Regions from separate parts of the Priestia sp. BR_2 genome, predicted to be linked through region 2. Evidence: riboswitches for the same ligand, from Rfam matches in the RefSeq annotation. Region 2 holds a riboswitch; each other region holds the start of a gene.
The links. A riboswitch is a leader RNA that binds a small molecule or an ion and turns the genes downstream of it on or off. The one in region 2 is predicted to bind ZMP and ZTP.
Positions count from the first base shown of each region.

Region 1: linked by a shared signal. The riboswitch ahead of rpiB (ribose 5-phosphate isomerase B) and the one ahead of RB298_RS31125 (bifunctional 5,10-methylenetetrahydrofolate dehydrogenase/5,10-methenyltetrahydrofolate cyclohydrolase) in region 2 are both predicted to bind ZMP and ZTP.
Region 3: linked by a shared signal. The riboswitch ahead of purT (phosphoribosylglycinamide formyltransferase 2) and the one ahead of RB298_RS31125 (bifunctional 5,10-methylenetetrahydrofolate dehydrogenase/5,10-methenyltetrahydrofolate cyclohydrolase) in region 2 are both predicted to bind ZMP and ZTP.

Region 1 covers NZ_JAVFHM010000139.1:9,190-19,985, forward strand. The annotation lists gene RB298_RS05240 (serine hydroxymethyltransferase) at 1-1,066, opposite strand, end outside; gene RB298_RS05245 (TIGR01440 family protein) at 1,157-1,741, opposite strand; gene rpiB (ribose 5-phosphate isomerase B) at 1,821-2,285, opposite strand; ZMP/ZTP riboswitch at 2,400-2,481, opposite strand; gene RB298_RS05255 (low molecular weight protein arginine phosphatase) at 2,589-3,176, opposite strand; gene RB298_RS05260 (manganese efflux pump MntP) at 3,231-3,794, opposite strand; gene RB298_RS05265 (L-threonylcarbamoyladenylate synthase) at 3,864-5,042, opposite strand; gene spoIIR (stage II sporulation protein R) at 5,541-6,236, opposite strand; gene RB298_RS05275 (FtsW/RodA/SpoVE family cell cycle protein) at 6,460-7,641, opposite strand; gene RB298_RS05280 (FtsW/RodA/SpoVE family cell cycle protein) at 7,951-9,138, opposite strand; gene prmC (peptide chain release factor N(5)-glutamine methyltransferase) at 9,273-10,163, opposite strand; gene prfA (peptide chain release factor 1) at 10,168-10,796, opposite strand, start outside.
Region 2 covers NZ_JAVFHM010000350.1:3,350-14,145, reverse strand. The annotation lists gene RB298_RS31140 (CobW family GTP-binding protein) at 1-1,077, opposite strand, end outside; gene RB298_RS31135 (TIGR03943 family putative permease subunit) at 1,074-2,051, opposite strand; gene RB298_RS31130 (permease) at 2,159-3,169, opposite strand; ZMP/ZTP riboswitch at 3,324-3,403, shown strand; gene RB298_RS31125 (bifunctional 5,10-methylenetetrahydrofolate dehydrogenase/5,10-methenyltetrahydrofolate cyclohydrolase) at 3,470-4,318, shown strand; gene RB298_RS31120 (LacI family DNA-binding transcriptional regulator) at 4,605-5,597, shown strand; gene RB298_RS31115 (glycoside hydrolase family 32 protein) at 5,779-7,281, shown strand; gene RB298_RS31110 (sucrose-specific PTS transporter subunit IIBC) at 7,278-8,699, shown strand; gene RB298_RS31105 (Cof-type HAD-IIB family hydrolase) at 8,948-9,748, shown strand; gene RB298_RS31100 (MarR family winged helix-turn-helix transcriptional regulator) at 9,963-10,397, shown strand; gene RB298_RS31095 (NADH:flavin oxidoreductase/NADH oxidase) at 10,516-10,796, shown strand, end outside.
Region 3 covers NZ_JAVFHM010000188.1:342,656-353,451, forward strand. The annotation lists gene dapA (4-hydroxy-tetrahydrodipicolinate synthase) at 149-1,024, opposite strand; gene RB298_RS11920 (LysR family transcriptional regulator) at 1,136-2,011, shown strand; ZMP/ZTP riboswitch at 2,072-2,152, shown strand; gene purT (phosphoribosylglycinamide formyltransferase 2) at 2,235-3,395, shown strand; gene RB298_RS11930 (MATE family efflux transporter) at 3,714-5,072, shown strand; gene RB298_RS11935 (response regulator) at 5,269-6,903, shown strand; gene RB298_RS11940 (cache domain-containing sensor histidine kinase) at 6,911-8,743, shown strand; gene RB298_RS11945 (substrate-binding domain-containing protein) at 8,736-9,734, shown strand; gene RB298_RS11950 (galactose ABC transporter substrate-binding protein) at 9,936-10,796, shown strand, end outside.

The DNA.
Region 1 (10,796 bases), on a different contig from region 2:
CGCTCGTGACGAACGGGCTCGTCGGATCAAACGGGATGGCGTTCTTGTTGACGGTAATCCCGATGGAATCCAGCACCTTCTCTGCGTCTTTGCCGGTGATGTCCAGATTGCGGGTATCGACCAGCATCAGATGGTTATCGGTTCCGCCGGAAACGATGTTCAGGCCTTCCTCGATCAGGGTGTCAGCCAGCACTTTCGCGTTCTTCACGACGTTCTCTGCATACGTCTTGAAGGACGGATCCAATGCTTCGCCAAGCGCAACGGCCTTGGAAGCAATGACATGCATGAGCGGTCCGCCCTGGGAGCCTGGGAACACTGCTTTGTCGATCGCCTGTGCCCATGCCTTCTTGCACAGAATCATGCCGCCGCGAGGTCCGCGAAGGGTCTTGTGCGTCGTGGTGGTTACGAAATGGGCATGCGGAACCGGATTCGGGTGAAGACCCGCGGCAACAAGACCCGCAATATGAGCCATATCGACCATGAACAATGCGCCTACGTCGTTCGCGATGGCAGCAAGCTTCTCGAAATCAATAATGCGAGGATATGCACTTGCACCCGCCACGATCAGACGAGGACGGTGTTTGAAAGCCGCTTTGCGGACTTCGTCGTAATCGATAAGGAACGTGTCTTCCTGCACGCCGTATGCAACGAAATTGTACAGAAGGCCGGACGCGTTAACCGGGCTTCCGTGAGTCAAATGGCCGCCGTGGGCCAGGTTCATGCCGAGCACGGTATCTCCAGGCTTGAGCGCAGCCAAATACACCGCCATGTTCGCTTGGGCGCCGGAGTGCGGCTGAACGTTGGCATGCTCGGCACCGAACAATTCCTTCGCGCGGTCACGGGCGATATCCTCCACGATATCCACTCGCTCACAGCCGCCGTAATAACGCTTGCCAGGGTAGCCTTCCGCATATTTATTCGTCAGCACCGTCCCCATGGCTTCCATAACCGCTTCGCTGACGATGTTCTCGGAGGCAATCAGCTCAATGTTGCTGCGTTGACGCTTCAGTTCCAAATCCATCGCTTCCAATACAGCCGGGTCATTCTTCCGCAAATGTTCCATCATGTTCATATCCTCCCATAATCAATCGTTATTTTCTCTTGCCAAGTCAAGACTACAAGTTTACCTAATGACTAAAGCGGGCTCTCATTCGAATCAATCGCACAGCGTGGAATCATCCCGCTGCTCAAGCCGGTACACGGCGCGTTCTCCGCCGATCAGCTTCGGCCGGGTGTAAGCCGCCGTTACGCGCGCATCGCCGATATAACGCTCGCTCGGCCTGAACGGAACCGCCACTCTTCGCAAATGCATGCCGATCAGCGTCTCGCCGATATCGACACCCGCATGGGCCTCAATGGATTCCGCAAGGCAGGGCTCCTTCATACTCCGATACGCCGCCGAGGCCATGGAGCCTCCCGCCCCCGGAATCGGTACAGCCGCCACTTCCGTCAGGCGCAGCTCTTCAAGCAGCCCCCGCTCCATGACTAGCGCCCGGTTCAAATGCTCACAGCATTGATAGGCTACAGCGAAGCTGAATTCCGCTTGAACCTCGGCAATGCCCTGAAGAAGCTGCTGCGCCGTTTCAAGAGCGCCGCCCGTGCCGATCCGGCGTCCGACCACTTCACTGGTGCTGGCTCCGATGACCAGCACCTTGCCCGGTCCTAAGGCTGCCGCTTCGGCCAGCTCGCGGACGATCCGCGCCGTCTGTTCGCTCAAGGAAACCTTGGAGATATCCGTCATGTCACAGTCCTCCCGATGAATTTTTTCACAGAAGATGCTTCATTCCATACGCAATAACCGCAGCAGCTTACGCGTCGACCTATCGCGATTCGCTCTTCAGGTAACGCTCCTCGATGGCCTTGATCTTGTTCACGCGGCCGACATGGCGTTCGCCCTGGCTGAAATCCGTTGTCAGCCATGCGCTGACGATCTCGGCAGCAAGCCCGGGGCCGACGACGCGCTCGCCCAGCGCAATCACGTTGCTGTCATTATGCTCACGCGTGGCTTTGGCCGAAAATACATCATGCGTCAGCGCGCAGCGGATGCCCGGCACCTTGTTGGCTGCAATGCTCATGCCGATTCCCGTTCCGCAGATCAGAATGCCCCGATCCGCTTCACCCGAGACCACCTTCTCGCACACCGGAAGCGCGTAATCGGGATAATCCACGGAATCGGAACAGCCGCAGCCAAGATCCTCCACCTCGTGTCCAAGACCCCGAATGACCTCCACGATCTCCTCTTTCAGACGAATGCCGGCATGATCGGTACCCAATGCAATTTTCATCTATGAAAAACCCCCTCGAATGTTCGCTTTTGCGTTTTAGCTTGTTTCATTATAACCCAAACTCCACGCAAAAGACGAAAAAAGAGCAGTCGGCGCACGTATTGTGCTCCAAATGCTCTTTGCCCAGGCGACCGGCCGTATATTCCGATGCTCCATCGTGGTTTCATCCACTTCGTCGCCAGTTACATCGGATTCATGTTTTTCACCTTCATCTTAAAGCAATACCCTGCGAAAGGCAAGCGGCTTTTTTAGCCAGATTGAGCCCGGATCCAGATTCACTCTTCGCTTCCGTGGAACCCAATCCTATTTATGCTGATCCGCTTCCAGCTTGTCCAGCAGGCGGAAGAGCGCCGTCCGAATCTCCGCCGCCGTCGCCTCGTATTCCTCCCGCGAGCCGCCGAAAGGATCGGAGATATCGAAGCTCGGAATGCGCTGGCGCAGCTCGATCAGACGCTCCCGGTCGCGGTCGCTGACATCGCGGCCCAGCGATCTGGCCAGCTCAAGCGTCGCGTACAGGCTGTCCTGCTCCCGCAGATCATCCAGCACCCGCCGGTCATCCTCCACAAACTCCTTCAGCGTGTGCATCTTGTCGGCCGCATGCGGGAACTGCCGAATCGCATACTGCTTATGCGACTGGGTCAGCGTCAGAATCAGGTCTGCCCATTCCACCAGATTCGCGGTCAGCGGCTTAGATACCAAACGATCTTGAATATCCTGGTCCCGCAGTATCGATTCCGCATGACGGGATACCGGCATGCCGTCCACGGCCGAGACGCCGGCGGATTGCGTTTCCAGGGGAATGCCCCGCTGTTTGGCGAGCTTGCGCAGCATCCCTTCCGCCATCGGGCTGCGGCAGGTATTCCCCGTGCAGACAAACAATATATTTTTCACGGTCCCGTACCTCCCGTTGTAGGTTGTTTTGGGATTATTGTAACAAATATTGCATCAAAAGATAAACATCACGCCAAAGATGATCAAAATCAGTCCGCCCAGCATCTCGCCGTACTCCCCCAGCTTGTTGCTCGCCTGACGGCCGAGCAGCAGGCCAAGAATGGACAGCAAACCGCCCACGACACCGAAGGAGATCACGATCAGCAGCACATCATCCACGAACATCCCGAGCGAAACGCCTACCGAGAAGGAGTCGATGCTGACGCTGAGCGAAAACAGCAGCATGCCCAAGAACGCGGTAGGATGAATGCGCTGACCTTCCCCGCCCCGCCAAGAATTATACAGCATATGCCCGCCCAGCAGGAGGAGCAGCCCGCCGGCTGCAAGCCCTGTGACGTGACCCAGCAGCATACCTACATAGCGGCCGGCAAACAAGCCCGCCAGCGGCATTAGCATGTGAAACATTGCGATCATGAAGCTGATGCCCAGCATATGGCCTAAGCGCATGCCGCCTCTCATTCCGACTCCGATGCCAAGCGAAAATGCGTCTAGCCCGAGTGCAACCGCCATCAGCAGAATCGCCGCAAGCTGTCCCGATTGGACAGACGCCTCCAACATCCCCATTCCCCCAAGTCCCATGGTCTTGTACACCATATGCGGACAAGGGGGAAATCATGCTAAAACCGTTCAATCAGCATCGGCATTGACGTGGATGATGTGATGTCCCGCGGCCTTCAGCAGCCGGTTCATGACGGCTGCGCCAAGCCCCTGCTCCGGGCACGCTTCGGCCAGGATGAAAGTCGCGCCTTCTTCATCGAAGCGGCGCAGGCCGGCGTACAGCCGGCGGGCCGCTTCCTCCGGCGCGGCCAGGCTGCCGAGCGAGACGGCAACGTCCGCGCGGTAGCGACCGATGTGCTCGTCGAACGACAGCACGCCGGTCACCTCCCCGCGCCGGGCCGCCGCCTCGAGCTCGGCCGCGATGCGTGCCGACACCGCTTCGGCACGCGGGCCCTGCACCACGCACATCGCACCCTTCGGTGCGTAGTGCGTGTACTTCATGCCCGGCGAGCGCGGCGCCGGGCTCTCCGCCTCCCCGGCGGCGCGCTGCAGCGCCGGGTCCTGGCGCACGCTTGCCGCCACCGCGGCAAGCTGCTCGGCCGTGACGCCGCCCGGGCGGAGCACCGTGACGGCACCGTCTTCGCCGACCTGCACCACCGTCGACTCGACGCCCACCCCGGCCGGGCCGCCGTCGAGCACGCCGTCGATCGCCCCCGCCAGATCCTCCAGCACATGGCTGGCCAGCGTCGGGCTTGGCCGGCCGGAGCGATTCGCGCTCGGTGCGGCAAGCGGACAACCGGCGGCGCTGATCAGAGCCAGCGCCACGGGGTGATCCGGCATCCGCACGGCAACCGTATCGAGCCCGGCCGTCACGCGAGGCGATACGGCGCCCGGTTTCACGGGCAGCACCAGCGACAGCGGTCCGGGCCAGAACGACGCCATCAGCGCCCGCTCCGTCTCGTTCACCTGCTGGACCAAGCCGTCAAGCTGAGCCAGCTCCGAGATATGCACGATCAACGGATTGTCCGATGGCCGACCTTTGGCGGCGAAGATGCGCTCGACCGCCTCCGTATTGCCGGCGTCAGCACCAAGTCCGTACACCGTTTCCGTCGGAAAAGCCACCGTACCGCCCTGTGCAAGCACCTGGCCTGCTTCGTGCAGCGCCTGCTTCGCTTCCTTCTCGGACCCGAGGCTCTCCTTGGAGAGGGAGCTTAAGACGTGCCACACTTTGGTTGGCTTCGATGCAGCATTCCGGGAGCCTTGTTCCCGCTGCAGGTTGCGTTCCTTGTCATTTCCGTTCTGTTCCATACCTATCCCAAGCTTTCTGTATATGAAATATATAAACATCCAAACGCGTTTTGCCTATACTCCAAAAGAAAAAGCGCTTCTCGTTCTTCAGTCCCGTGCCGGTTCCCATGGAAACCGGTCGCGCCAAAGAGAAAGCACTCTTCTAGAGGTTGTTCAAAAAGTCCGCTTTTGATAAGAAAACCCCTCATCGAAGCCACTTCAAGGATGAGCGACCGCGATGCATAGGTAGGTTTTCTTGCGATATAGAATTTCATCAACTCCGTTGATAACTTATAAATCCTATATCTAACACGAAGCGAATCAAGAAGCAGCTCGGCATCGAATCTTGAATTCAGCCGGGCCTTCCGGTGCTCACGTACCCAAAACGTACGCTCCACTCCTCAGTCCCTAGCTTCATCCAACCTTCTCGGTGCTGAAAATCCACCTTTTTGAACACGTACTTCTTCATCCAAGTTTATCATACCCTGTCCGTATTGGAAATCAATACGCGGGATCATCCTAGAATAAGCTCGCCACCCAATTCCAGAGGCCCAGGAACATATCCCACAGGAAGAAGCGGACCTCCGGCTCGCTTTCGCTTGCCTTCTTCGGCGCTTCCTCCGGAGAAGCGTCGCCCGCATCGGCGGACACCGTTTGGATCCCCTTCTCGACAGGCTGAGCTGCCGCATCCCCGCTGCCGCCGTCGATGAAGCAAAGCGGCGGGAACAGGACGCACCACCAGTTTTGTCCTTGGCCTTCGCCTAGCGTAATCCGCAGCGCATCGTAATCGCCCGCCGGATACACCGTGCCCCCGTACAATTTGGTCGGGAACGGCACGACGCCAAGCTCTACATGATAATTGTAGGTAATGCCTCTTTTTCTCAGCTCTTCACCCACCAGCTGGCGGATTTCCGGAAGATGCTGCCGGGTTAATGCTTTGGCGTCTTCCAGGCTTTGCGGGTTCTCCAGCTGCAGGACCCACAGCTGCATTTGCTCAACGACCGCGTCACGAATCTCTCTTTTGACGAGCTGATCGGACGGGTTATCTGAATTCGCGAGAATGCGAAGCCGTATCGATTCTTGAGGGATCGGACCGCCGACAACGGAAGCATCGATCTGCTGCCCCTCCCAAGCCATGATGACCATAAACATGCAGGATAAGAGCACAACCATTTTTTTCACGATAATACGGAGGGTTTCACTATAATTTTTCATCTCGGACAACCGCCTCTCTATGAACGAAACTCTATGATGCTATCAGTATGTCCGACTGAAAAAGATATAAACATGGAATCTAGCAAATCGAAAAAAATTCATAGATTGGCGCGTCACGACTTTAACAAAAAAGATGCCGTTCCCATGGGAACGGCATCCTCTCATATAAATGACGATTCGGTTTTGGTTATTTTCCAGACCGCGGCGAAGTTCCACCCGACCATCAAGCCTGCTGCTTAGCGGCCGCTGGGCGATAAGCATGCGGATCCGGCATATCTTCCTCCACTTCCTGACCATGCAGCTTGACGCTCATGGCGACCCCGAGACTCGCCATGCTAATCACAAGGGACGTTCCCCCGTAACTGATGAAGGGCAGCGTAATCCCCGTCAGCGGCATCAAACCGATAAACATCCCGATATTCTCGAAGATCTGATATAAAAACATGGCCACGATTCCTATGATTAGAAACGGTCCCGCACGCTCCCGGGATTCCAGGGAGATCAGGATCAGCCGATGGATCAGGATGAAATACAACAACAGCAGGACGGAGGAACCAATAAATCCGAACTCCTCGGCAATCTGCACAAAGATGGAGTCGGAGTACGCATAAGGCACCCGGCCCGACTGTATCGACGAACCCTGCATGTAGCCCTCGCCGCTCATGCCGCCGGAGGCGATGGCAAGCTTCGCATTCGTCGTATGATAGCTGGCCTTGGCGGTCGCTTTCTCCGGATACAGCCACGGATCAATCCGTTCCACCCAGTGCGGCTTCAGTATTTTCGATTCCAGCAGTTCATCATGATAATGAATGTAAGCCTGAGCGCCGCCGAAGGCCACTCCTGCCACCAGCACAAGCCCGATCAGCGCATGGGAGAACTTGACGTTCCCGATCCAGAGCAGCCCCAGCAAAATGATGACATAGCTAAGCGCGTTACCCAGGTCATTCTGAGCCATGACGAGCACGAAAGGCACGAACGCCAACAGCCCGATCGGAACGACGTCCTTCCAGAAGGACAGCAGCGGTTTGTTTTTTCGTACCAATACAAAAGAAAGAAATATGATCAGGATCAGCTTGAACAATTCAGCAGGCTGTATACTTAAACTGCCAATGTAAATCCAGCCCTGAGCGCCGTTGATGTCCTTCCCGATAAACATCACGAGGACCAGCACGGCTAAACCGCCTAAGTATATATATTTGGCATATTTAATCAGCAGCCGGTAATCCAGCAGGCTAATTCCGAAAAAAGCCATGAAGCCGACAATGTAAAAAGCAATCATGCGGATATGAGAGCCTTCGAACTTGGTGTCGACGGTCGTGCTGTATATGGACGTAATGCTGATACCCATCATCAAAACCAGTACGAAAACAATAACGTAATCCATCTTCTTGAATTTCTGAAGCATGCTTTGATCCCCCTGTGCCCGGAGACACGAACCCCCGGTTTGCCTATACAGGCATATAACGATTATTCGAAAAGAAAGTTTGCCATTGCTTATCGTCGTTGATACTCATCATTCCATAAACCCTAATCTGAAGGTGGCATTACGTTCAAGATTTTCAGGGATCCTGCCATGCAAGCCCCTAATGAATCATTCTAAAAGATTTTCACCGCTAACACAATTCGCGATCCTCTTTCCTGGATACGGAGAAAAAAACAAAAGAGATGCTGCTTTCGATAGCATCTCTCCGATTCTAAACCCTAATCACCCGCGTTAAGCCTGTTTGGTTGGCGCGGAACGGTATGTTTGCGGATTCGGCATATCCTCCTCCACTTCCTGTCCGTGCAGCTTCACGCTCATGGCAACCCCGAGGCACGCCATATTAATGATGAGCGACGTTCCGCCGTAACTGATGAAGGGCAAGGTGATTCCCGTCAAAGGCATCAACCCGATAAACATGCCGATGTTCTCAAAGATTTGGTACAGCAGCATGGCAACGATGCCGATGATCAGAAACGGGCCCGCTTTTTCCCGGCTTTCCAGCGAAATCAGGATCATCCTGTGAATGAGTATGAAATATAACAGCAACAGGACGGAAGAGCCGATAAAGCCGTATTCCTCCGCAATTTGCACAAAAATCGAATCCGAATACGTATAAGGTACGCGCGAAGATTGCACCGAGCTGCCTTCCAAGTACCCCTCTCCGCTCATACCGCCTGAAGCAATGGCCAGCTTTGCATTGTTCGTATGATAACTTGCCTTCGCGGTAGCTTTTTCGGGCACCAGCCATGGATCGATCCGTTCCATCCAATGACCGCGGCTCTCCATGATTTTCGATTCTTTAATCTCATCATGAAAGTGGATGTAGGCCTGTGCTCCGCCAAAGGCAATGCCCGCTACCAGCAGCAGACCGATCAGCGCATGCGAAAACTTCACGTTGCCGATCCATAACAACCCGAGCAGTATGACAATATAACTGAGTCCGTTCCCCAAGTCATTCTGAACCATGACGATGGCAAACGGAATGAACGTCAGAAAACCAATCGGTACGATATCCCGCCAGAAAGACAGCCTCGATTTGTCCTTGCGAATAAGGACATAGGTAATAAATATGATCAATACCAGCTTAAATAATTCGGCAGGCTGAATGTCCACGATGCCGAGATTGATCCAGCCCGTGGCATTATTTTTGGTTTGACCGATGAAGGAAGGCAGCAACAGCGTGATTAACCCTCCGATATAGATGTGCAGCGCATATTTATTCCATATTCGATAATCAATCAAACTAAGCCCGAAGAAAGCCGCGAAACCGAGGATATAAAATACCGCCATTTTAATATGGTGACCCTCGAACCCAGCGGTATCGAACGTGGCGCTATATATCGACGTGATGCTGACGACCATTAGCATCAGCAGCACAAACACAATGACAAAATCAATCTTCTTGAACTTCTGAAGCATGCTTTAGGTCCCCCTGTGCCCGGAGCCCGCAAACCCCGATGTGCCATTCAGGCAGAATAACCATCTGGGCGAACAAACCAACGTTCATTCTGCAGCCCATCCTCTATTTTAAAAGAAATCGGACCCGAATACAATTAACGGAAAATTCCCAGAACATGACGGTCAATCCCCGCCAAATCCGGTACCGTGACGATTTCCTTCCAGTGTCCTGCCTTCCGCAGCAGCTCGGCTACTTCCCCGGCCTGGCCCATGCCCAGCTCAAAAGCGATCAGGCGCGGCGGCGCCGACAGCAAGGGCAGCTGCGCCATCATGATCCGGTACGGATTCAATCCGTCCGGCCCGCCGTCCAGAGCCGTGCGCGGTTCATAGTCCCGGACTTCCGGCTGCAGTTCTTCGATATCCTCCGCCGGAATGTACGGCGGATTGGAGACGAGGATGTCCGGCCCCGTGCCGGCAAACGGCTCCAGCAGGTTCCCCTGCCGGAACTCAACCTGGGCGCCCAGCTTCTTCGCGTTCCGCGCGGCAACCTCTAGCGCATCGGGCGAAATATCGCTCGCCAACACATCCCATCCCTTTGACTGCAAAGCCAACGTAATGGCAATGGCCCCGCTGCCTGTGCCGATGTCGACGACCTTCAGCCCTCCATCCGGTCGCAGGGTGAGCTCCCGTCCATACTTCAGCACCGCTTCCACGAGCAGCTCCGTTTCCGGGCGCGGAATGAGCACCGCCGGCGTAACTTCAAACGGTCGGCCGTAAAACTCCTGTTCGCCGATAATGTACTGCGCCGGAACGCCTTGCGCTTTTCGATTGATCGCTTCTTCCAGGGCGCGGCGACGGTCCGCCGGAAACGGCTCCGCGAGCGCCATATAATACGAGGTTCCCGACAATCCCAGCACATGCTCCAGCAGCAGCTGCGCATTCCGCTGCGGCTCCATCACCCGCATGCCGTCTAAAAAAGAAGAAGCCTCCACAAAGGCTTCTCTTACGCTGCGCTGCGGCGTCAATTCAAATATCGTCCGCTTCAAAGCGTTATACTCCTTTTTCCATCGCTTCAGCCTGCTCCGCAAGGGTCAGCGCCGAAACGATCTCTTCAATCTCCCCGTTCATCACTTGATCCAGCTTGTGAACGGTAAGTCCGATCCGATGGTCGGTCACGCGGCTTTGCGGGAAGTTGTACGTCCGGATCCGCTCGCTGCGGTCACCGGTGCCGACTTTGCTCTTGCGCTCCCCGGCGTACTTCGCTTCTTCCTCTTGACGCATCATATCGAAGATACGGGCGCGAAGCACCTGCAGCGCCTTCTCCTTGTTGGAGTTCTGCGATTTGCCGTCTTGGCATGTAGCCACAATGCCGGTCGGAATATGCGTTACGCGCACCGCCGACTTGGTGGTGTTAACGGACTGACCGCCTGCGCCGCTGGAGCAGAAGGTGTCCACGCGGATATCCTTGTCATGGATTTCGATGTCCACTTCTTCCGCCTCCGGCATAACCGCTACGGTGGAGGTGGAGGTATGGATGCGGCCGCCGGATTCCGTGGTCGGAATACGCTGCACGCGGTGCGCCCCGCTCTCGAATTTCATTTTGCTGTAAGCGCCGCGGCCGTTGATCATGAAGATCACTTCCTTGAACCCGCCCAGATCGTTGGTGTTGACGTCCATCA
Region 2 (10,796 bases):
CTCCCACTGCTGGACAATGCGCGTTTTATCCAGGCGATGGCCGATTAACGTAAGATAGCCGCGCTGCAGCTTCAGCGTGCTGGGCTCGATGGCAAGCTGTGAACCTGCCCACTGAACCAGGGAGGGACCCGTGGAGAGCTGAATATATCCTTTGGCCCGTAGCAGGCCGGAACCGCGTGCAGCGAGAAAGGTTTCGATGAGGCTGATCTCAAGCGGGAAAGGGGTCGGTGCAGATAGAGTCAAGGTATCCAGGCCGGTATAGGAATGGCTGCCATGCCCGGCCTCTTCTCCGTGACCATGGCGATGCTCATTATGAGTGAAAGCTCCTTCATGGTTGCGGTGCCCCAGCTTGCTCCGATCTTCTTCGCCGCTCCAAGCGCTGCCTTGCAGGCGGTCCGCAGGACTCCCTTGCCGGTTGGAAGCATGAGATGAATGGCTATGATTCTCCGTTGGCTCTAGCTGAAGGGCCGCAAACATTTCATGCTCATCCAAACGGCTGTAGTCGGTTACGGACAGGCTTGCCGTCGTATTGATTTTTCTAATGGAGGTAATGACTTTATGGATCTGTTTCTCTTCGCATTCTCCCGCCTTGTTCAGGATGATCCGGTCCGCGAAGCTGATTTGTCCCCGCAGGGTACGGACCAGCTCGCGACTGGATGCAAAGAAGCTGTTATACTCGAGGAATTTGCTGCAGTCGGCCAAGGCGATTTTGCCACGGATCGATATTCGATCCACCAGTGTCGGATCCTGCAAATCCTCAAGAATCTGTTCAGGATTCGCCACTCCGGTCGTCTCGATGAAGACGAGATCGGGCTTCCGATCTAACAGGCTTTTCAGGGCTTGCCCCAGCTCGTCTCGTTTGGTGCAGCAGATGCAGCCGTCAAGCAGCTTCTCGATCGGAAGATCAGGCATTTCACCGGATAGGATATCGCCATCCACGTCCTGTTCGCCCATCTCATTCATCAGGACGGCGGTTCTCCATTGCCGATTGGCGGCATACGCCAGCAGCCTGAGGAGCAGCGTGGTTTTGCCGCTCCCCAAAAATCCGCTAATCAGCACGACGGGTATCTTGTTCATTTATTGATTACCTCCTTGGTCTCGATATCATTCGAATACAGTTCATCAAACTCTGCGACAGAGTCGGGATTCGTGAAAATGTAAGGGGATGACGGCTGCTCGATCGGCTGAATCCGTTCCGCTTGAATCTGCAGCGTTTCCTTACCGTCCGAGGTGGTGACCTGGATCGTGCCATCGATCTGAACCCACGCGTCATTCGCGAATGACGAAGCATTCGCGGCGCGCACCATGACCCCGAACGGGACGGCGTCTGCCGTGCAGCACATCACGAGGAAGCGGCTGACGGCGAAGGCGTCTTCGTTCATATGTCCATCGCGGAAAACAAATCCTTGGACGGTGATGGCCTTTCCTTGAAAATGCTGTTTGTACATATCCATGGCCCCAACGGTCTCCGAGAAAATGTCCGGCTCCACTCGGATGACGGGTAAGGTATATAAGCGCTTGGCCAGCTCCGCGAATTCCACGCTGTAGATGTCTTTGGGAACAAAACGCTCGTTCAGTGCGATGTCCTCCGCTGCCGCCAGGTCATCATTCGTTCCATGCTTCTCCATGCCCGAAACGGCGGGAGCATTCCGCTCCTCGGTTTTACGGCGAACATCGGGGTTCGGATAGGTGTAGATCATGCCTTTTTTGGCCGCCATATCGCTGCCGAGGGCTTGGTCCGGCAGGAGCAGGCCGAACAGCAGCGGCACCGTGAATAACCCGTAAACCGATATGTTTTTGATCAGTCCGCTGGGCAGGGGGTGCTCGCAATCGCACACCTCGCCGGAAGCTCCCGCAATGGCGTGCCACAGCATGCCGAAAGCTATGAACAACAGCGGCACCGGACAGAGCAGAAGCAGGGTCTGCATATGGGGAGCCAAGTAATAGTCCAGCGAATTTGATGCGTTCAGATGCATGATATAGGCGGCCAGAGCTGCGATAAGCAGCGATCGCAGTATATAGTGGCTTCGCAGGCTCAGACGGGGCTTCACGTCCCGAACACCTCCAATCTCAAGTGGATATCCGAAGGCATAACAGCCTGAAGGTGCCGTTATTCCAACCGTTTTCGTGTATTGCCACTCCAGTTTGTTTACTACACCTAACCGCCGAATAGCGCGTTGACGGCTACAGAGCCGATAAAGACAAGCGTAATCACCAGCAGGCTTAAGCCGATCACGAATTTGGTCTTGAAGGTAGCCGACAGCATGAGCAGGCTTTTGAAATCCAGCATCGGGCCGAGAACCAGGAAGGAAACCAGCGGGCCGACGGTAAAGGTGTGCGTGAATGCCGATGCCACGAAGGCGTCCGAAGTTGAGCAAAGGGAGAGGATGAAGGCAAAGCCCATCATGAACAGATAGGAGGCGGCAGGACCGTTCCCCAGAGCCAGCAGCTCCTCCCTCGGAATGAAGGATTGGATGCAGGCCGTCAGGAAAGCGCCCAGGACTAAATATTTGCACATCTCGATCAGCTCGTCTCCGGCGTGGACAAACATGCTTCTCCAGGTTTTGGGATGCTCATGCAACAAACGTTCCCCCTTGCTGGAGCCCTGTTCGGCGAACTCTTGAAAGGAACGCTTCAGGGGGCTGCTTCTTGAAAAAACATAAACGAGCAAACCCGTCGTCACCGCGACTGCAAAAGCCAGTCCCATTCGTCCGATCGTCACTTCGGGATGCGAACGGAAGGCCATGATCGTTGATGCGAATACAATGGGATTCAGAATAGGACCGCTGAGGATAAAGGTGACGGCGATATAGGCGGGCATCCCCTTCAGCATCAACCTGCGAACGACCGGGATCATCCCGCATTCGCAGATGGGAAACAGGATGCCGAGCATGGAAGCGAACAGGACGCCAACCATCGGATTCTTCGGCGTGAGACGCCGCACCCATTGCTCTTTTACGAACAACTGCAAAAGGGACGACAGCAGCACTCCAAGCAAAATGAAAGGAAGTGCCTCAAGGAAGATGCCCGTGAAGACGGTTTTAACCTGCTGCAGGTCTTGGCTGGGTATGGGGTTTAAGTCCTTCTGCAGCCATATCGTCAAGACCGGAATCACGAACACAAGCGGCAGTATAAAGGGCAGCATTTTGAAGATCGCCGGATATCTCATCAAGGCCTCCTGGAACGAATTGTTCTTAGGACATTCTATGCTTGTACCATCGGCAACATACGTGATTTCAGGCAACAAATCAAAAACTTTACGATTAAAGGGCGGCCGCATAGCCGGTGGCGCGAAGTCCAAAGTCGTGATATATTAAAAAAAGTTATCCATGTGTTACTGGCGTAGCTTGGGTTACCAAGAGGGAGCACATGGGATCATATGTCGTACGCCTGGGCAAGAGGTAAGGAGACGTTCGAGTCGCCTTGCCTCTTTATGTTTTTTAATACAATGGCGAAGGAGCGGATTAGCATGAGTAAGGAACCCGTAATTTTGGATGGAAAAAAAGTATCCGATGATATCAAGGCAAAGCTGGCGGTGAAGGTACAGGAATTGAAACAGCACGGGGTAACCCCTTGTCTGGCAACGATTCTGGTTGGCGATGATCCTGCTTCGGCGACCTATGTGCGGATGAAGGGAAATGCGTGCGAGCGGCTTGGCATCATATCCAAAAAAGTAGTGCTGGAGACATCGACAACGACGGAGGAGCTGATCGCCGCGATTCAAGCACTGAACGAGGATCCGAACGTCCACGGTATTCTGCTTCAGCACCCGGTACCGCACCATATCGATGAGCGGGCGGCTTTTGATGCCATCGACATGAAAAAAGACGTGGATGGAGTAACCACGCTCGGGTTCTCGCAAAATGCGTTTGGTTTCGCCGATTACCCGTCATGTACGCCGGCGGCGATTATCGCGATTATGGACTATTACAGCCTGCCGATCGAAGGGAAGCATGCGGTGGTGGTCGGACGCAGTCCGATTCTGGGCAAGCCGGTATCGATGATGCTGCTCAATCGCAACGCCACGGTTACGATCTGCCATTCGAGAACGAAGAACCTTGGGGAGATTGTGTCCCAAGCGGATATTGTGGTTGCGGCCGTAGGCAAGCCTAATTTCATTCAAGGGGACTGGATCAAGCCGGGTGCCGTCGTGTTGGACGCCGGTTACAATAAAGGGAATATCGGGGACTGCGATTACGAAGCCTGCGCCAAGGCGGCTTCCGCAATCACGCCGGTACCGGCGGGCGTCGGCCCCGTGACGATAGCGACATTGCTGAAGCATACCGTCGAATCGGCCGAGCGAACCGTCCAAGCTTAAGGGAATGCACTTGACTACTTGCATGTGAAGCAAGGCTGCACCCATGAATCATCCCCTTCGAATCTTTCATTTTATGCCAGAGCCTGCAAATATGGACCATGCAATGCTAGGCTTGGAGCCCGCATTTCACGGACCCCTGGACGTCATGGTATAGTTAGGAATAAGAGAAATACGAAGGGGAGAGATTCATGTTTATACGAATCATGGCCTGTTGTGCGGGACAACAGGGAGCTCCAGAGAAAGATCCGTTCGATGCAGCGCTGCTAACGGCTCCGGAGATCTTGGCATGAAGAACACGATCGCCGATATTGCCCACAAAGCCGGAGTTGCCAAAAGCACGGTCTCCCGTTTCTTGAACGGAGGATCCGTCAGTCATGCGACACGCCGCAAGATTGAGCAGGTTATTCAGGAAACCGGCTATATCCCGAATTCTTTTGCGCAAAGCCTGAAAGCGAAAAAAACGAGCATGATCGGCACCATTATGCCGCGTCTGGACTCCTTCTCCGCATCGCAGACTGTCGCCGGCATGGACGAAGAATTAAGAAAACACGGATATCAGCTACTGATCATCAACGCAAGCCAGGATTTATCCAGGGAGATCGAAGCGCTGTATGATCTCGCCAGACAAAAAATATCAGGCATTATTCTGTTCGCCACGCAGGTGACGGAAACCCATCTTGCCGCGATTCAAGAGATCGGCATTCCGGTCATTCTGCTCGGACAACAGCACGACCATGTCCACAGCATGATCTATAACGATTATGCCGCAGGTTATGACATGGGCCGGTACGTGCTGTCGATGGGACATCGTCAAATTGCCTATATCGGGGTGACGGAAAAGGACGTAGCCGTCGGAGTCAAGCGGAAGGAAGGGTTCCTCAAAGCGGTAAGCGAGTATGAAGAGGCGGAAGCGGTTCTCTATGAGAGTGGATTCAAGATGTCGGATGGTGTGAAGACGGCATGCTCCATGTTTGAGCTTCACCGAACGCTGCCAACGGCCGTGGTCTGCGCCACGGACAACATTGCGCTAGGCGTGATGAAAGCGGCGCACATGAAAGGCATCTCTATTCCCGACCAACTTTCCGTGACCGGATTTGGCGGATACGACGTAACCGAGGTGATTCATCCCGGGTTAACAACGGTGAAATATGGATATTTCCAAGCGGGCCACCTCGCGGCACAGCATATTATGAAGCTGGTCAACGACGAGCCGGTGGATTTCCTGACGGTCATGAATTGCGAGATGATTCATCGGGAAAGCGTTGACAATCTGAATTAGGTATTTTATACTTCAGATAACGGAACCGGTTCCAATCCGAGTGTTTGCTTGGTATTGGAACTGAGTTCATTATTTTTACCTTTGATTGGAACCGGTTCCACCACAGTTAAATTTATTAGCGTGCACGCGTTAGCATGATCTGTTTGATTTTTCAGCAAGCCCATTTATAAGGAGAAGAGATATGGACAGAGAACTGAAATACCGACGCCTGGATCAGGCTTCTCCCGAAGAGCTTTCCTCCATTAGGAAGAAAGTGCGATTAAGCGAATGGAGGCAAAAATTTCACGTGCAGCCCATCATGGGCCTGATGAATGATCCCAATGGATTTTCTTATTACAACGGAGAGTATCACTTGTTTTACCAATGGTTTCCTCTGGGTACGTTTCACGGCTTGAAATACTGGTACCATACTTCCTCGAAAGATCTGGTGTTTTGGCAGAACCAAGGCATCGCTATTGAACCCGGTCACCCGCATGATGCTTATGGCGCTTATTCGGGCAGCGGTATCGTGAAAGATGGCAAACTATGCCTCATGTATACCGGGAATGCCCGGGATGAGGAATGGAACAGGCAATCTTATCAATGCATGGCTGTGATGGACCGCGACGGATCCATCACGAAGCTCGATAAGCCGCTGATCGACCATGTGCCGGACGGATATACCGAACACTTCCGGGATCCGAAAGTATGGCAAGACAAAGACAAGTACCGGTTCGTCATCGGTGCCCAAAGGGTTAATCAGACAGGTGCGGCTGTCGTTTATGAATCCTCGGATCTATTGGTTTGGGAATTCAAGGGGGAGATACAAACCCGACTTCAGCATTTCGGCTATATGTGGGAATGCCCCGACTATTTTGAACTGGATGGCCAGGGCGTGCTTCTGTTTTCCCCGCAAGGGCTGCTTCCGGAGGACGACCATTTTCGAAACATTTACCAATCCGGCTATGTTTCAGGCAAGCCGCTCAATAGGGATACGCTGGAGTTTGACCACGGTCCCTTTTGCGAGCTGGACAGAGGTTTTGATTTCTACGCGCCGCAGACCATGCTGGATGAGAAAGACCGGCGCATCATGGTGGGCTGGATGGGTTTGCCGGATATCGGGTATCCCACCGATTCGCATGGCTGGGCCCATTGTTTGACGCTTCCGCGTATGCTTACGTTCCGTGAAGGCAGGCTGATTCAACAGCCGGTTCCCGAGCTTCAAGCGCTCCGCGATCATGCCGCTCAGGCAGTGGATACGCTTCACAGCGAAGTGAAGAGTTACGAGGGGGTTCAAGGAACCGCATTCGAAATGATATGCGAGTTCCAAGCCATCGAGGCGGACGTCGTTGGCATTGAATTTCGGGCTGGCGAAGGGGAACGAACCGTTATTCGATATGAATCCGGCCAACGGAAGGTTACGCTGGATCGCTCTTCTTCGGGTGCAACGATTGTCAGTGATTACGGAGCGGAACGATCCTGTATGCTGCCAACCGAAAGAAATTCGATCAAATTTCATCTGTTCGTGGACATTTCTTCGGTCGAGCTGTTCATCAACGATGGCGAAGAGGTGTTTACAAGCAGAATTTTTCCGAAGTGGAACAGCCGTAACATTCGATTTTTCGTACAGAACGGCAGTGCCGGCTTGAAGGTCGAGAAATGGGATCTGACCGAAGCCGTAAAAGATAAAGAAGGGGCTGAATGAACATGGCAGCGGATAATCGGGAAATCGCAAGGCAGGTAGTGGAAGCCATTGGCGGCAGGGAGAACATCGCTTCCTTTGCCCATTGTGCCACCAGGCTGAGAATCATGGTTCATGATCAGAAGAAGATTGACCAGAAGAAGGTCGAGCAGATCGACAAGGTCAAAGGAGCCTTTTTCAACTCCGGGCAGTACCAGATCATTTTCGGAACAGGAACCGTCAATCAGATTTTTGAAGCGGTCGAATCCCTTGGAATGGAGAGCACAAGCAAGGAAGAACTGAAATCTCAGGCGAAAAAGTCGGGGAATCCGTTTCAGCGGGCGATTCGTACATTCGGTGACGTGTTTGTGCCGATTATCCCGGTATTGGTCGCCACTGGCTTGTTCATGGGATTACGGGGGCTGCTGACCCAGGATACCGTGCTTGCCTGGTTCGGTGCGACACCGGATGATATCTCGGCTAATTTCCTGCTCTTCACCCAGGTACTGACGGATACGGCTTTCGCTTTCTTGCCCGCCTTGGTGGCTTGGTCCGCGTTCAGGGTGTTCGGAGGCAGCCCCGTGCTGGGTATCGTCCTGGGATTGATGCTGGTTAACCCGGCTCTTCCCAACGCGTACAGCGTGGCGAACGGCTCGGCTGAGGCACTCATGATCTTTGATTTCATTCCGGTTGTCGGGTATCAGGGCTCGGTCCTGCCGGCATTCTTCATTGGACTGCTGGGCGCGAAATTCGAGAGATTTTTGCGAAAACGCATTCCTGACGCCATCGATCTGATCGTTACCCCGTTTCTGACCTTGCTCGTTATGATAACCCTCGGCCTGTTTGCGATCGGCCCCGTGTTCCACTCCCTGGAAGAAGTGGTTCTGAACGCGACGACGTTCTTGCTGGAGCTGCCGTTCGGTATCGCGGGTCTGGTCATCGGTTTCTTTAACCAGATCATTGTGGTCACCGGGGTGCATCATATTTTCAACTTCCTGGAGATCCAACTCCTTGAGAAGACAGGGAGCAATCCGTTCAATGCGATCGTGACCAGCGCCATGGCAGCGCAGGGTGCAGCTTGTCTGGCTGTCGGACTCAAGACGAGAAATAAAAAGCTCAAGGCATTATCCCTGCCATCGGCATTCTCCGCCTTGCTGGGAATCTCCGAGCCGGCGATCTTCGGGGTCAACCTCCGTTACGTCAGACCGTTTGTTATCGCCTTGATCGGGGGCGGCGTGGGCGGTTTCATGGCTTCCATCTTTCAGCTTGAGGCCACAGGCATGGCCATTACCGTCATCCCGGGCACGCTGTTGTACTTGAACAGCCAGCTTCCTCTTTACATTTTGTGCAACCTGACGGCGATGGCGATTACGTTCGTGCTGACCTGGATATTCGGATTCAATGATAAGATGCTTGAAGAGGTCCGCTCTGAAGCGAAATAAAGCCATAAGCGAAAGGTCCGCCCTGAACAGGCGGGCCTTTTTTGGTCCGGATGCTGGTAAATCGTCTGGCTGACCGGCTTTCTTGTTCATTAAAATGGATATCTGAAAAGAGTGCTCTACTGCGGTTTTTTGGCGTTATCAAGGCTGACCCAGGGGAGCTTGGTAAAATTATGGCTTGCTCTGAAATGCTTTTCATCATTTACAATACAGTTACAAGCTTGAATATACGTAAAGAGAGGCGAGCGTTATTGATGAAGAAGATCCTATTTTTTGATATTGACGGTACGCTGCTGGATCATGAGAAGCAGGTTCCGGCGACAACGAAGGAGTCCATTGCTGAATTAAAGAAGGCCGGCCATATCGTAGCCATTGCTACGGGACGCGCCCCCTATCATTTTGAAGAGCTGCGGGAAGAGCTCGGCATCGATTCTTATGTTTGCTTGAACGGTCAATATGTGGTTTATGAAGGCAAACCGATCTACGGTAATCCTCTGGCGGAGGATGCCTTGCAGGAGCTGACGGAACAAGCGGTTCGGCTGGATCATCCGATTATCTATGCCGGCAGCGAAGCGATGAAGATGAACGTAACCGAGCATGTCCATATCGATTCCAGCTGGGGGGAGCTGAAACTGACGATCCCGGAATACGATCCGGAATATTACTTGGGCCGCGATATATATCAAGCCATTGTATTCTGTACCGAGGATGAGGAGGCCGATTACGTAAAAAGATTCGAAGGGCGGTTCGATTTCGTGCGCTGGGGCCCCTATGGAATTGACGTGTTACCGGCAGGGGGCTCCAAAGCCGAAGGAATCAAACAATTGATTCAGCTGCTGCGCATCGATCTGGAGGATACCGTCGCGTTTGGCGATTATCTGAATGATCTGGAGATGCTGTCGTACGTGGGCCACGGCGTGGCAATGGGCAATGCGCCGGAGATCGTGAAGCAGGCGGCCAGGCATGTCACCCGCGATGTCGGCCAAGACGGAATACAATACGGACTTCGCATGCTCGGTTTGCTGGGCAAGGAGCCGCAGGAGATTAAGTAACGGGTTTTACGATAAAAAAGCCTGGACAGCGTGTCAGTCTTAGCGCATTTTGCGGTGCGTGAGGACTGGCATGAATTTCCGTTCCGTATGCTAACGCCCCATCGCAGGTTTGACGACGGAAACAGGGACTTGCTATTATTAATAACTGACAGTGACCCGCTATATGGTAATACGAACTTTCTGGCGGAAATATACCGGAACAGGTGGAGACCCTATGTCAGCCGATCAAACGCGACAACTCATCACAAGTTGGCTATCCTTGACGCAGATTCATGCATTGATTTCCAACGAGCTGGAACAAAAGCTCCAGCAGAAGCACGATTTATCGCTGAATGAATTTTACGTGCTGTTATTTCTGTCCGAGGCTCCCGAGCAAAAATTAAGGCTTCAGCAGCTGCAAACGATGGTGGGGCTAAGCCAGAGTGCGATGTCGAGACTGGTCAGCCGCTTTGAAGCCAAAGGCTGCGGCGCCATGCAAAGGGCGATTTGCGAGGATGACAGGAGAGGAATCTACACGTCACTGACTCCGATTGGCGAAGAGAAGCTGCAAAAAGCCAAGAACACGGTCCAAGACGTGCTGGAGCAGCAATTCGCAATGCCCAAAATGAAGCATGGTCTGGAAGATGCATTGAAGCATATTCGAGGGTAACTAGATCGTTTCAACAGCCATTCTTGACGAATGGTCTTTGTTTTGCTAACTTAGATGCATGTGCATGCATTTTGTTTAAAGAGATCAAATCATGAGGATAGAAGGAGCGTGTCTCTGAATGGAACATTTACTCAGTCCATATAAATTGAAATCGTTAGATCTGAAAAACCGGGTGGTTATGCCCCCCATGTGCCAATACTCGGTAACGAACAAAGACGGCATTGCCACCGATTGGCATTATTTGCATTATACAAGCCGGGCAATCGGCGGAGCCGGACTCGTTATCGTGGAGATGACGGATGTGGAACCGGACGGCCGTATTTCCGATTATGATCTTGGGTTATGGTCGGATGAGCAGATTCCCGCTTTGGCCCGCATAGTTGAAGCGATACATCAGCA
Region 3 (10,796 bases), on a different contig from region 2:
AAATGTCAGTATCATCCATCCCATCATCTGCTGATTGAAAGCATGTGCGCCCTATCGCATCCGAATCATCCATTCAAGAAAGGCAAGGCAGCGTATGCGCCCCGCCACTCTTGAGGAGAAATCTATTACGTCCACGATTTAAAGTTTCTCAGTTTTTGAGTGCTTGATCCAAGGATAGCTTGAGCTCATCCGTAATGGTGCCCATCGGCAGGCGCAGGGTGTCGGATGAGATAAGGCCTTGCTTGGCAAGCAGCCATTTTAGCGGAGCGGGATTGGATTCTGCGAACAACTGATGAATAACGGGAAGCAGCACTTCAAACTCCTTTTCGGAACGAGAATAATCCCCTTGGGCAGCTAATTGATACACACGAATAAAAGCCTCGGTATTCACATTGGCCGACGCCAAAATGCCCCCGGATGCACCATGACGCAGCATCTCATGAAAGCGGACATCGTCCCCGCATAGAACAGGCTTCGTATCGTATGGAGACAAGCTTCTCATAAGCTCCGTACTCGCAGTGCTGTCCTTCATTCCGATGACACCGGGGATCTCCATGATTCTTCGAATGGCATCAACCGGTAAGGAAATTCCAGTGCGCGAAGGAACTTCGTACAAAATAACCGGTATCCCCACCTCCGCGACTTTGCAGAAATGTTGTATAATGCCCTCAATCGAAGGGCGGCTGTAATACGGCGTGACCACCAATACCGCGTCTGCCCCGATATGTCCTGCCCATTCCGTCCGCTTCATGCTGGAGAACGTATCGTTGGTACCCGTACCAATAATGACCGGCAATTGCCGCACGTCCAGACCTTTTCGCGTTTCCTTCACCACCTGAACGACCTCTTCCCAAGTTACCGTCGGCGCCTCTCCGGTCGTACCGTTGATGATCAATCCTTGAATGTCATGGGATAACAAATTCTCCAAATAACGATGATAAGACGGAACATCCAATGCGTATTCATGTGAAAAGGGAGTGACCACCGGAACATAAATACCTCTCAAATCTAGCGGACTCAACATGATCTTTCCTCCATTTCATGAATTGTGGCTTTACTTTACCATGGGAATCGGGATCGGGGTTATCTATAATATTAGATAGTTATTATCAATATTATTGATGAGGAGAGAGCGATGGAACTGAGCTATCTGCAAACCTTCAGGGAGGTTGCTGTTCGAAAGAGCTTTACTAAAGCCGCTGACGAATTGGGTTATGCACAATCCAGCGTTACCACCCAGATCCAGAAGCTGGAGAAGGAGTACGGCGTCAAGCTGTTTGAACGGTATGGCAGAGGCCTGAGACTGACGAAGTCAGGGGAGGAGCTGTTCAAGTATGCTGTCCAAATGCTGGATCTGTTCCAGCAGTCTAAGGAAAAGCTGACGAAACAAGGCGGGGGCATCTTATCGATTGGAGCGATCGATTCGCTTGCCGCATATTTTCTTCCATCCGTCCTTCATCGGCTAAGACAGGAGCATGAAGATCTTGCCATCCGCTTGCAAACGGATCGTGAAGATAGCATCGTCAGTAAGGTAAGAGAGGGCGAGTACGATCTCGGGCTTATTCTGGAGAACAAACCGGAAGACACTTCATTGAATTGGATCTCGATCCGGGAAGAGCCCCTCCATCTGATTGCCCATCCGGATCATCCGCTTCGCAGGTTGCCCGTCATCGAACTGGAGCATCTGGCTGATTACGAATGGATTATGACCGAGGATACTTGCAATTACCGAATCATGTTGGAAAAAGTGCTGCGCGCCAGCGGAGCTCCCGTCCGTATTGGTTTGGAATTGGGCAACCCCGAGGCAATCAAAAGATATATCATGTCCGGCACCGGCATCTCCCTATTGCCGAGAATGGTAGCAGAGGAGGAAATCAAGAGGGGAGAGCTGGCGGTTCTTCCCTTTCAACACCCTGACATTCGACTGGACATCCAGATTGTCGTTCATCCTAAGAAGTGGCTGTCACACTCGCTTCAGGATATGATCGAAATGTTGAAGTCTAAATCCTAAGGACGCAGGCTGATATTGCATTTAACGAAAAGATTCAGTATCATTTATGTAACAATGTATAGGTTTATGTGTGACTGGCGTAGCATGGGGAACCATGAGGGAGCACATGAATGACAACGGCCGTACGCCTGGGCAGAGGTAAGGGAGTTTATTTCCCTTACCTCTTTATTATTTTCTTGGGCTTCTATCGTCTCTGAAACTATGAAAAGGGGATAAAACAACGATGTTCAAAACGAAAAAAATATTGCTGCTGGGATCCGGAGAACTAGGGAAAGAAGTCGTAATTGAAGCACAACGATTGGGTGTCCAAACCGTAGCCGTCGATCGTTATGCCGATGCTCCTGCCATGCACGTTGCCGATCACAGCCATGTGATCGATATGCTGGACGGAGAGAAGCTGCGCGCTATTATTGAGTTGGAAAAGCCGGACCTGATCGTTCCGGAGATTGAAGCGCTGGCTACTGCGGAGCTGGTGAAGCTGGAGGATGAGGGGTTTCGGGTGATTCCTACCGCCAGAGCCGCAAAGCTTACGATGGACCGTGAGGGGATCCGCCGGTTGGCATCAGAGGAGTTGGGACTGCCGACTGCGGACTATCGATTTGCCGATACCTATGAGGAATTCAAGCAGTCTGTCCTGGACATGGGTTTTCCGTGCGTGATCAAACCGTTGATGAGCTCCTCCGGCAAAGGTCAAAGCGTGTGCCGTTCGGAAGGGGATATCGAGTCCTGCTGGAACATCGCCATGGAAGGCGGCCGCGTTCAGAACGGAAGGGTGATCATTGAGGAATTCATTTCATTCCAGTCGGAAATCACGCTTCTGACCGTCCGCTCCGTCAATGGAACAAGCTTCTGTGCGCCGATCGGGCATATTCAGGAAAGCGGAGATTATATCGAATCGTGGCAGCCGCACGACATGTCTGAAGCGCAAATCGAGGAAGCTAAATATATTGCGCGGAAGATTACCGACGAGCTTGGCGGATACGGCTTGTTCGGCGTTGAATTATTTTTGGCCGAGGATAAGGTGTACTTCAGCGAGGTATCCCCGCGTCCGCATGATACTGGGCTGGTTACGCTGGTCACGCAAAATCTATCCGAATTTGCGCTTCATGTCCGTGCCATTCTCGGGTTTCCGATACCAGAGATCGAATTGATCACGCCGGGAGCCAGCCGCCCCCTGAAAGCCGGCCGAGAGCTGGAAGACTATACGATTACAGGCGCCGATCAAGCGCTGGCCGTTCCGAATACGCAGCTTCGCATGTTCGGCAAACCGGTAACCAAGGTCGGAAGACGAGTAGCAGTCGCGCTGTCAACCGCCGGCGATGTCGAAGAAGCGCGGTCACGTGCGAAGCTGGCCTTGGATAAGCTTGCCGTCGAAGAGGCATAAACATCGGAATTCCATAGGGATATCACATGTCATCATGTTGAAAAGGCCAACCGAAATGACCGGTTGGCCTTTTCAGTTATAGAGAAATCAGGGATCCAAATCGGGTACAGACTCTTCTAATGACGAGTACTTGCTTTTAGTTTTGATTTCGGGAATAAATAGGGAGAAATTTATGTTCTTTCATGATAAGATACACAAGAATACAAACGACCCTCACCCATTATAATGTTTCCATTCGATGCGATAAGCGCTGTTTGAAGCATAATATTTCAAATAAATCTCTAGAGGAACGTTTATTGACGGCATAGGAGAATCTACATGAGAGACATGACGCAAGGAAGTCCGATCAAGCTGATTATCATGTTTACCATCCCGCTTTTGATCGGTAATATTTTTCAACAATTTTACAACATGGCGGACACCCTTATCGTGGGACGTACCATTGGCGTGAACGCACTTGCAGCCGTTGGCTCGACAGGCAGCATTTTGTTTTTTGTCATCGGCTTTGCACAAGGCTTGACGGCTGGCTTGTCTATCATAACGGCACAGCGTTTTGGAGCTAAGGATATCGCAGGCGTCCGCAAAAGCGTGGGAACGAGTATATGGATCAGTCTGGTGTTCACGGTATTCCTCACCATCGTGAGCGTTATATTTACGAGACCCGTCCTCGTCATGATGAACACCCCTGCCGAAATTTTGGATGATGCGTATTCGTATCTGATCGTCATTAACTGGGGCGTCGGCGCGGCCGTTCTGTTTAATTTGCTGGCTAACCTGCTCCGCGCTCTCGGCGACAGCCGGACGCCGCTTCTCTTCCTGGTCGTTGCAAGCATTCTGAACATCGTGCTCGACCTCTTATTCATTCTCGTATTTAAGATGGGAGTCGCCGGAGCCGGACTTGCCACGGTTGTATCGCAGCTGTTCTCCTGCCTGCTCTGTCTGATCTACATTCATAAGAAGGTCCCGCTCCTTCAATTCAAGAATGCCGACTGGTCCATCGATTGGAAATTTATTCGCCAGCATATGTGGGTAGGTTTTCCGATGGGCTTCCAAGCCTCCATTATCGCCATCGGAGCCATTATTCTGCAGATCACGCTAAACGGTCTCGGGGCATCAGCCGTTGCGGCTTATACCGCTGCACAGAAGATTGATATGCTCGCCACGCAGCCGATGAGTTCCTTCGGGATTACGATGGCGACTTTTGCCGCTCAGAACTTCGGAGCGAATCGCATAGACCGGATCAAACTGGGGGTTAAGCAGTGTATTTGGCTCTCGGGATCATTCAGCATCGCCGTGGGCCTGCTGGTTATATTCGCGGGTCCTGCCGCCGTCAGCCTTTTTGTGGGTCAAGGCCAAGAGGAATTGCTGTCGCTCAGCAGGCTGTATTTCTTATCGAACGGCAGCACCTATCTGCTTCTTTCGCTGCTCTTCATCTACCGCTTCACGCTTCAGGGGCTTGGTCAGAGCTTAATTCCCACTGTGGCGGGCATCATGGAGCTGATCATGCGGGTACTGGCTGCTATCTTCCTGACCGCGCAGATCGGCTTCCTCGGTGCAAGCCTGGCAAATCCGCTGGCTTGGCTGGGCGCCGTCATCCCGCTCGGCATCGCTTACTATCTGAGCATCAAGAGGTTGAGCACGCCGGTAAAACCCGTCTCAGTACCCGTTCAGGCGTAAGGAATGCTGCACAATCGATTTCGGAACGAATCATGACTCCAGGAACAGGGAAGCGCTGTTTCGCTGGAGTCGAGCATTCGTTCTTTTTTTTGTTGCAAAAAACATAATGTGGAAGATTCCCAATTTTGGCGCGGCGAGGTAAGATCACTATAGATTCAGTTTGCAACCGAACAGGACAGAAACGGGAGGGGTCGCATTGTATAAAGTGCTGTTAGTGGATGATGAAGCCGATGTGAGAGAAGGCCTCGTTCAGGAAATCCAATGGGAAGCCTGCGGATTCGAGATCAAGGGGACGGCGGAGAACGGAAGAGAGGCCGTGGAGGCTGCGGAGCGGTTGGAGCCGGATGTCGTTATTACCGATATCAGTATGCCCTTTCAGGATGGGCTGCAGCTGGCCTCATGGCTAAGGGAGCATCAGCCGCTGTGCAAAATCGTGATTTTGACCGGCTATGACGAATTTGATTACGCACGCCAAGCGATTACGCTCAGCGTGGATGAGTATTTGCTCAAGCCGTTCTCTGCCGAAAGCTTCATGGAGTTATTAGGCAAGATCAAGGACAAAATCGATATGGAGGTGGCGGAGCGAGAGGACATGCGCCAATTGAAGGAGCATTACCGGACAAGCCTGCCTTTGCTTCGGGAATCATTCCTGGCTTCGCTGTTAACCCGAAAACTGCCCCGGTCCATCATTGAGGAGAAAACTCGGAATTACGGCCTTCCGCTGAACGGCGCCTGTTATCTCGCCGCGGTGTTGGCTTTATATCCGGCAGCTGAGCATAAGGAGAGTGCTCCATCAAGCTCCCTGCGACATTCCGGCGATATGGACTTGATGCTGCACGCCATGCTGAACATTGCGAAAGAGCTGATGGATCCCCTTTCTTTTGGAAGCGCATTCATATATCAGGATAGCATCGTGTTCTTGATTACGAATGACGGCTGCGAGGACGAGTCATGGTTTGGCGACCTGCAGGTGGCACTGGACCGTTTGCTCAAAAGCATTCTTCACTATCTGAAGCTGCCGGTTACGATCGGCGTGGGTTCCAGGGTCCGGACACTGTCCGATCTTAAGCACTCCTACCAGGATGCGCTGCTGGCGCTGGACTACCGGCTGATTCTCGGCGCCGAGAAAGTCATCTTCATCGATGACGTGGAGAGTCCGAGGCAGGAAGGGGTCCGCCTGGACGAATTGCAGGAGCAAGCGCTGATCCGCAATCTTAAGCTCGGAACCGCGGAGGAATTAAGTGAAGCGATTACGCACATATTCGATGAGCTGATCGGAGCATCCTGCACGATTCAAGAGGTTCAGATCTATCTCCTGGAAGTCGTAACGGCCATACTTCGAACGGCTAAAGAATCCGGGATCGAGCTTGAGGAGATGTTTGGAGCGGGGTATCAGCTGCATGCCGAGATCTTCAAGTTTTCCGGACTACAGGAGGCTAAAGCTTGGCTTCAGGATGTCAGTTTGGCCATCCGCAAGCAAATCTCCAGCTCTAGGCAGCATGCCTATAAAGACATCGTGGAGAAAGCGCTCCAATACACGCGGGAGCATTACGGCGACCCGGATATATCGCTGCAGAAGCTGTGCATGCACCTGCATATCAGCACAGGCTATTTTAGCGGCGTATTCAAAAAAGAGCTCAAAATGACCTATGTGCAGTACTTAATGCAGCTGCGGATGGAAACGGCCAAGGAGCTTTTACGATCCACCGACCTGAAGGCTTTCGAAATCGCGGAGCGCGTCGGGTTTGCCGATCCGAATTATTTCAGCTTCAGCTTCAAGAAGCAGGTCGGCGTTTCGCCTAAGGAATATCGGGCACAAGCGAGGGGGTAGGGCATCGGTGAAAATCACGTATACGAAGCGATACTCGGTCCTACCGTTTGTTCAACGATGGGTTAAGCGATTCCGGGCGCACAGCATTCAATCCATCATCATGTGGTCCTTCTCGGCGTTCATTCTGCTCATTGTGATCGTGGTAGCCGTACTGCTCTTCAATAAATTCTCGCGATCGGCAGAGCAAAGCGTATTCCTGAATGCCCAGCAAATCGTGGACCAGGTTAGCTATAATCTCGAGGATTACGTGGACGGGATGGCGCAGCTGTATCGGGCGATCGAGGAAAATATGCTGGCAGACGGGCAGTGGGACGATGAACAGGTGACAAAACAGCTCGATACGATCATGCGAAGCCGAGATGACATCGTCTCCATCGCTTTGTTTAATGATCAGGGCGACATGCTGCGGAACCATCCGGCCATTCCGGTCAAGCCCAGCGCCAAGGTGACGGAACAGAGCTGGTTTCACTCGGCCATGAGAGTCTCCGACCATCTGAGCTTCTCGCTGCCCCATGTTCAGAATTTATACGACCAAACGTTTGAATGGGTCGTCACGATGAGCAAAGGCATTACGGTCGTTCATGACGGGGAGCCGATGTACGTCATTCTGCTGGTGGATATCAACTTCAAGAAGATCGACGAGCTGAGCAGCCGCATCAGTCTGGGGAAGCGCGGGTATGCGTACATCATTGACGAAGGAGCGGGAAATATCGTGTACCATCCGCAGCAGCAATTAATCTACATGGGGCTTCGGAATGAGAGCGTTGAGCGGGCGCTGACCTCTTCGGAGAGCTACATTGATGAATCGGATGGGGTCAAGCGGCTCAATACGGTCAAATCGGTCGTCAACATTGGCTGGAAAATCGTGGGCGTATCCTATTTGGATGAGATCATGACCACAAGAGAAGAGGTCAACCGTTATTTGGTCCGGGTGGTTGCCATAGTCTTGGTGCTGGCCATCGCGGTATCCCTGATTCTTTCGGCCATGCTCACCCGGCCCATCCGCCGCATGGGCCGAACGATGAAAGCCGTGGAACGGGGCGATTTCGACGTGGAGCTCCCGTTGCAGGGACCGCTTGAAGTAGTGCAGCTGTCCAGCCGTTTCAACCTGATGCTGAATAAGATCAGGCAGCTCATGAAACAGATTGTGAAGGAGCAGGAATCGAAGCGTAAATATGAGCTGGAAGCCTTGCAGGCCCAGATCAACCCTCATTTTTTGTACAATACCCTGAATTCGGTTGTTCGCATGGTAGGAATGAGCAAGAAGGAGGAGGTCATTACGATGATTACTTCCTTGTCGAAGCTGTTTCGCTTGAGCTTGAGCAAAGGGAAGACATCGATAAGCGTCCGGGAAGAGCTGGAGCACGCACGGCATTATTTGACCATACAACAGATGAGATATAAACAGAAATTCGATTTTGCGATCGAAGCGGACGAAGCCGCGCTATCCTGTTACACCCTCAAGCTGGTGCTTCAGCCCTTAATCGAGAATGCCATCGTGCACGGCATCGAGTATATGGTGGATCAGGGGCATATTCGCATAGGGGCAGCCGTAAAAGGCGAATTGTTGGAAATGACGGTTACGGATAACGGGGTTGGGATGACGCCCGAGATGGTTGAAGGAATCTTGGACGCTAAAGAGACGCCTCATAACCCGGCACAATTTATCAATACGGCCGGTTCCGGCGTGGCCGTTCGAAATGTCCATGACCGAATTCGCCTGTATTACGGCAAACGGTACGGGCTGGAATTCGAGAGCGAGCAGGAGGCGGGCACTACCGTTCGCATACGGATTCCGGTCATTCACGATATGGACGAGGAGGAACGCGAGCATGATTAGAACTATTCGGCCGCTGCGGTTACCGATTGGACCTAGGGGCTGTTTCGCTGCACTCGTCGCTGTCCTGATCCTCTTAACATCGTGTTCATCCGATACGGACCCGGATGAGGAGCCCGGGCTTCAACATATTGCCCTTGTGGCTCCCGTACACGCCGAAGAGCAGGGGGATGCGATCCGTTTAGGCGCCGAGGCGGCCGCCAAGGAATACGGATTGGCGCTCGATTATGTTTCCCTGGAGCCTAGCGACGATGAGGATGAGCAGCTGCAGGCCGCTTTGAAGATGTTGGAGAAGGGCGCCTCCGCGATCTTGATCGACCCGGCATCGGAGGCAGTGCTGCAGGAATTAGGCGATAAGGCAGCGGCAGCGGGTACCCCCGTGATTGCATTGAATGATGAACGAATGACCACAGGCATCTTATCCGCGATCGCGATCAATAATGAAGCTGCCGGACGCAAGGCGGGCGAGCAGCTGGCCGACTTGCTTGAAGGTCGGGGTACAGTGGCCATCCTGCGTTCCGACAGGGAGGACCCCGACTTGATCGCCCGCGAAGAGGGAGCCAAACGGGCATGGTCAGATATCGGCGGAATTGAAATAGCGGGTGGCGCGGCTTGCGGCAAACGCGAGGATGCATGCTGGCAGGCCGCCAAACAGCTGCTGGATCAGGGCGCCGTCGACGGAATTCTGGCACTCGATATTCAGGCTTCCTTGGGAGCGGCAAAAGAAGTCGCAAGGCGGAAGGTTCAAGGTGAGATCAAGATTGTCACCTTCGGCAGCGATCTGGAACAGCTTCAGCTTCTTCAGGATGGCGTCCTTCATAAACTCGTGGTACAGAACGGATTCAGCACGGGCTACTTGGGCGTAGAGCAGGCTGTGAAGGTCATGGACGGTTCGAGATATGATAAGCCGATCGTGCTTGAGACCAAGGTGATCGATGCCGACAATATGTTCTGGATGGATAATCAAAAGGTGCTGTTTCCATTTGTGAAGTAATTAAGGAAGTCGCGAAGCCAATCGGTAAATGATGAGAATTTTGCTAGAAATCAGCAGGATTTTGAATTCGAATATCAGGGTCATTCCGGCATAATGGCGGTAGTCAGTGAGATACGGCTTCGGAGTTCCGCAGCCAGCACTGAAATATCGAATGAATCAGGGAGGTCAACCCAAGTGAAGAAAAAATGGCTGTTTGTCCTTATGGCAGGCATGATGCTCGCCACGGCGGCATGCAACAACGGCGGGAGCAGTTCAACCGGCAGCGATAGCACGGGCGGCGACGCCGCAGGCGGCAGCACGCCTCAAGTCGGGGTGGCGATTTACAAGTTCGACGATACCTTTATGACAGGCGTTCGGAATGCGATGTCCGATGCAGCGAATGGCGTAGCCAAACTGGATATCGTGGATAGTCAAAATGCGCAGCCGACCCAGAATGAGAAAATCGATCTGTTTATCTCGAAAAAATACAGCTCCATGATTATCAACCCCGTGGACCGCACGGCAGCGGGCGTCATTATCGACAAGGCGAAAACCGCCAATACGCCGGTGGTTTTCCTGAACCGGGAGCCGATCGCGGAAGACATGAACAAATGGGATAAGGTTTATTACGTAGGGGCGAAGGCGGAGGAATCCGGCACGATCTCCGGACAGCTGATCGTCGATTATTGGAAAGCGAATCCGAAGGCAGACAAGAACGGGGACGGCAAGCTGCAGTATGTGCTGCTGCAGGGGGAGCCGGGCCATCAGGATGCCGAGCTGCGGACCAAATTCTCCGTTCAGGCGATTCAAGACGCCGGCATTGAAGTGGAAGCGCTTGCGGTGGATACCGCTATGTGGGACCGCGTGAAAGGACAGGAGAAGATGCAAACCTTCCTCGCGTCCCATGGCGACAAGATTGAAGCGGTGCTGGCCAACAATGACGATATGGCGCTCGGAGCGATTGAGGCTTTGAAAGCGGCAGGTTATTTCAGCGGCGACAAGTACATGCCGGTCGTGGGCGTCGATGCGACGGCTCCCGCCGTCCAGGCGCTGGAAGATGGCACCCTTCTCGGAACCGTGCTT